One region of the Streptomyces sp. NPDC034084 genome, then DNA from elsewhere that is predicted to be linked to it. Evidence: riboswitches for the same ligand, from Rfam matches in the RefSeq annotation. Region 1 holds a riboswitch; the other holds the start of a gene.

The links. A riboswitch is a leader RNA that binds a small molecule or an ion and turns the genes downstream of it on or off. The one in region 1 is predicted to bind glycine.
Region 2: it holds a riboswitch for glycine, as region 1 does, so the genes downstream of both, gcvP (aminomethyl-transferring glycine dehydrogenase) here and gcvT (glycine cleavage system aminomethyltransferase GcvT) in region 1, are expected to answer to the same signal.

The regions. Positions count from the first base shown of each region.
Region 1 covers NZ_JBVISK010000004.1:485,093-487,476, reverse strand. The annotation lists gene ACZ51I_RS17330 (AAA family ATPase) at 1-635, opposite strand, end outside; glycine riboswitch at 796-895, shown strand; glycine riboswitch at 896-1,007, shown strand; gene gcvT (glycine cleavage system aminomethyltransferase GcvT) at 1,069-2,193, shown strand; gene gcvH (glycine cleavage system protein GcvH) at 2,271-2,384, shown strand, end outside.
Region 2 covers NZ_JBVISK010000003.1:10,428-12,811, reverse strand. The annotation lists gene gcvP (aminomethyl-transferring glycine dehydrogenase) at 1-1,566, opposite strand, end outside; glycine riboswitch at 1,746-1,845, opposite strand; gene ACZ51I_RS11010 (PRC-barrel domain-containing protein) at 1,957-2,331, shown strand.

The DNA of each region.
Region 1 (2,384 bases):
TGGAGGGAGTCGGCGGCGTCCCGGTCCAGGAGGGTCGCCGAGGCGCAGCCGGGCGGCAGGGTGCCGGACTCGGCGGCCTTGAGGAGCCGGCCGACGGCCCGCCGGTGGCGCCCGAAGGCGTACGCGGAGACGCCCCGGCCCCGGGCGTGCTGGCCGGCCTTCGCGGTGTCGGGGGTGACGTCGAGGAGGAGCAGGTGCAGGGCGCGGCCGCGGCGTCTCGCCTCGCGGGCGAGCCAGCGCCGCACCCAGGACTGGGTGCCGCAGTCGTGGACGATCACGCTCGCGCCGGAGCGCAGGGCGCGGCGCAGTCCGGCGTAGTGCGCGATCCGGACGAGGGGGCGGTAGACGGCGTACGGGAGGAGGGGCGGCATGCGGGCCTCCCAGCGCTCGCGGACCTCCTGGGAGTCGATGCCGCTGCCGTCGGCGGCGCGCTTCATCAGGGTGGACTTGCCGCTGCCGGGCAGCCCGGAGACGACGACGAGGTCTCCGGCGGCGAAGGTGAGGACGCGGGGGCCGCGGCCGCCCCGCTCGCGCAGGTCCCGCAGGAGGCGGCCTCGGCCGCGGCTCCGGGCGCGGGCCCGCTGGGACGGTATGCCGGTACTCGTCGCGTACGCGCCGGTGTGCTGGATCGTCATCGCTCCCCCCCTGTCGGGTCTCAGGAGACCTGAGGAGACCCTTGCCCATGAAGTGTAAAGAATCGGTAATGCGGCACAAGCGATTTGCCCGGCCGACACCGCGTGCAATGATGTGCGCGCCAGGCGCGCACAGTCGCCGCACAATCGCATACCGGCCGCTCGAATCCGCGCGGGAGAGTTCCGGACCGCCGAGCGCGTCCGGGCGCCGAAGGAGCAAGACCCTCCCTTGAATCTCTCAGGCCCCGTACCGCGTGGATGAGGCAGATCTGAAAAGCGGGACACCCTTCGTGTCCCCACCCAAGGTGCAAGCCGAACTCTCGGTGACGAGATGCTCTCGGTGAACCTCTCAGGTTCCATGACAGATGGGGAGGACGTCCTCGCCCGTCATGTGTTTTCGTCACCGATCACGCCCTTGGGACCCGGGAGCCACCCCATGACCACTGCCCCCCGTCTGACCGCCCTCGATGCCCTGCATCGTTCCCTGGGCGCGACCATGACCGACTTCGCGGGCTGGGACATGCCGCTCCGGTACGGCAGCGAGCGCGACGAGCACAACGCCGTCCGCACCAAGGCCGGTCTCTTCGACCTCTCCCACATGGGCGAGATCACGGTCACGGGCCCGCAGGCCGTGGACCTCCTGGACTACGCCCTCGTCGGCAACATCTCGACCGTGGGCAACGGCCGCGCCCGCTACACGATGATCTGCCAGGAGGACGGCGGCATCCTCGACGACCTGATCGTCTACCGCCTCGGCGAGACCGAGTACATGGTCGTCGCGAACGCCTCCAACGCGCAGGTCGTCCTGGACGCGCTCGTCGCCCGCTCCGAAGGCTTCGACGCCGAGGTCCGCGACGACCGTGACGCGTACGCCCTGATCGCGGTCCAGGGCCCGGAGTCCCCCGGCATCCTGAAGTCGATCACGGACGCCGACCTGGACGGTCTGAAGTACTACGCCGGCCTGCCCGGCACGGTCGCGGGCGTCCCGGCGCTGATCGCCCGCACCGGCTACACCGGCGAGGACGGCTTCGAGCTGTTCCTGAAGCCGGAGCACGCCGAGGACGTGTGGAAGGCGCTGACCGAGGCGGGCGAGGGCGTCGGCCTGATCCCCTGCGGCCTGTCCTGCCGCGACACGCTCCGCCTGGAGGCGGGCATGCCGCTGTACGGCCACGAGCTGACGACCGCCCTCACCCCCTTCGACGCGGGCCTCGGCCGGGTCGTGAAGTTCGAGAAGACCACCAATGAGGGCCATTTCGTCGGCCGCGAGGCGCTGGAGAAGGCCGCCGAGCGCGCCGAGACCGCCCCGCCGCGCAAGCTCGTCGGTCTGGTCGCCGAGGGCCGCCGGGTGCCGCGCGCCGGCTTCCAGGTCGTCAAGGACGGCGAGGTCATCGGCGAGGTCACCTCCGGCGCCCCCTCCCCGACCCTCGGAAAGCCGATCGCGATGGCGTACGTGGACGCGGCGCACGCCGAGCCCGGCACCCAGGGTGTAGGTGTGGACATCCGCGGCACCCACGAGCCGTACGAGGTCGTGGCGCTCCCGTTCTACAAGCGCCAGAAGTGACGCATCCGTCTCACTTCGCGTCTCATCCCGCAAGACCCACGTTCATCAGCACTCCCCCGATCCAGGAGAATCAGGTCATGAGCAACCCCCAGCAGCTGCGCTACACCAAGGAGCACGAGTGGCTGTCGGACGCCGTGGACGGCGTCTCGACGGTCGGTATCACGGAGTTCGCGGCCAACGCGCTCGGTGAC
Region 2 (2,384 bases), on a different contig from region 1:
CTCGGTGGTCGCGTTCAGCTTCATGGTGCAGGAGCCGAGCGGGATCATGCCGCGGTCGAGCGCGTAGTCGCGGTCCGCGAGCTTGCGCAGGTAGCGCAGCATCGAGGTCTCGGAGCGGTGCGCGTGGAAGACCGGGTGGGTCAGGTACGCGTCGGAGCGCAGCAGACCGGCCGGGAGGGTGTCCTCGGTGGTGGCGTCCAGGGCCTCGACGTCGGCGGTGACCCCGAAGGCGGCCCAGACGGCGGCGAGCTGCGCGCGGCCGGTGGTCTCGTCGCAGGAGACGTACACCAGGTCGGCGTCGGCGCGGTAGAGGTTCACCCCGGCCTCACGGGCGGCGGCGACGACCTCGTCGGCCTTGCCGGGCACGCGGACGGCGAGGGTGTCGAAGTACGAGCCGTGCACGACCTCGACGCCGCCGGCGGTGAGACCCGCGGCGAGGATGGCGGCGTAGCGGTGGGCGCGCTCGGCGATTTGCTTGAGACCGTCGGGACCGTGGTAGACGGCGTACATGCCGGCCATGACGGCGAGCAGGACCTGGGCCGTACAGATGTTGCTGGTGGCCTTCTCGCGGCGGATGTGCTGCTCGCGGGTCTGCAGGGCCAGGCGGTAGGCGCGGTTGCCGTCCGCGTCGACGGAGACACCCACGAGACGGCCGGGAAGGGAGCGGGCGTGCTTGTCCTGAACGGCCATGTAGCCGGCGTGCGGGCCACCGAAGCCCATGGGCACGCCGAACCGCTGCGTCGTACCGACGGCGATGTCGGCGCCCAGTTCGCCCGGCGAGGTGAGCAGGGTGAGCGCGAGCAGGTCGGCGGCGACGGTGACGATCGCGCCGAGCTCGTGCGCGGCGTCGATCAGCGGCTTGATGTCGCGGACGGCGCCGGAGGCGCCCGGGTACTGGAGGAGCACGCCGAAGACGCCGCGCTCGGCGATCTCGGCGGGGATGCCCTCGCTCAGGTCGGCGACGACGACCTCGACACCGGTCGGCTCGGCGCGGGTCTCGATGACGGCGATGGTCTGCGGCAGGGCGTCGGCGTCGATGAGGAAGACGCCGTTCTTGACCTTGCCGACCCGGCGGGACAGCGCCATGGCCTCGGCGGCGGCGGTGCCCTCGTCGAGGAGGGAGGCGCCGGAGGTGGGCAGACCGGTCAGGTCCGCGACCATGGTCTGGAAGTTGAGCAGGGCCTCGAGGCGGCCCTGGGAGATCTCCGGCTGGTACGGCGTGTAGGCGGTGTACCAGGCCGGGTTCTCCATCACGTTGCGGAGGATGACCGGCGGGGTGAAGGTCCCGTAGTAACCGAGGCCGATCATCGGGGCGAGGACCTGGTTGCGCTCGGCGAGCGTGCGCAGTTCGGCGAGGACCTCGGCCTCGGTGCGCGCGGCCGGCAGGCCCAGGGCCTCGGCGTTCTTGATCACGTCCGGTACCGCGGCGGCCGTGAGCTCGTCGAGCGAGCCGTAACCGACCTGGGCGAGCATCTTGGCGCGGGCCTCGGCGTCGGGCCCGATGTGCCGCTGCTCGAACGGGATGCCCTGTTCGAGCTCGGAGAGCGAAGTGCGGTTGACGGTCATGTACGGAGGCCTCCTGGTCGTCACGACCTGCGAGGGGCACCACGGCGCGGGTGCCCGGACGGCCTCCCCCTCTGTCATCTCAACCTGAGAGTTTCACCGGCACGCCTCGCGGCACGCCGGCTTTCACCGTCGGTGAGAGCGAAATGCCGTCGGACATCCGCTCTGCTTTCCAGAGTGACCTCGTCCGCGCGGTACAGGGGCCTGAGAGATTCCGGGGAGGATTTGCTCCTTCGGCGCCCACCGGAAGGTTTCTCCGGGGGACTCTCCCGCACAGGGTCGACAGCCACGACCAGCCTACCAGCGAGGTTGCGGCTCCCATCGCTCAAGTGGCCGACATCCCAGATGTGCACTTTCGTAGGGGTAGAGCAGTTGCGACCAGTTGGAGGGACCGTGCAGACCGATATCGATCCGCGCAGCCTGATCGGCCGCAAGGCGTTCGACCGGAGCGGGCACAAGATCGGAACCGTGGACGAGGTGTACCTGGACGACGCGACCGGCATTCCCGAGTGGGCGGCGGTCCGCACCGGCCTGTTCAGCCGGGACGCCTTCGTCCCCCTGGAGCCGAGCGCCCTGCTCGACGACGGCCTCCACGTCCCGTACGAGCGGGCCCTCATCAAGGACGCCCCCGACTTCGGCGTGGGCCGCCATCTCTCGCCCGAACAGGAGCTCCAGCTCTACCGCCACTACAGCCTCGCCCTGCCGCCCCCGCCCCCGGACGCCCCGGACACGGACTTCGGCCGCCTGGCAGGCCAGGACGGCAGCTGAGAGCCCCGAGGCGGACGGCCCGCGGCCGGGGACCCGCACCGCGCGGCGGCGCG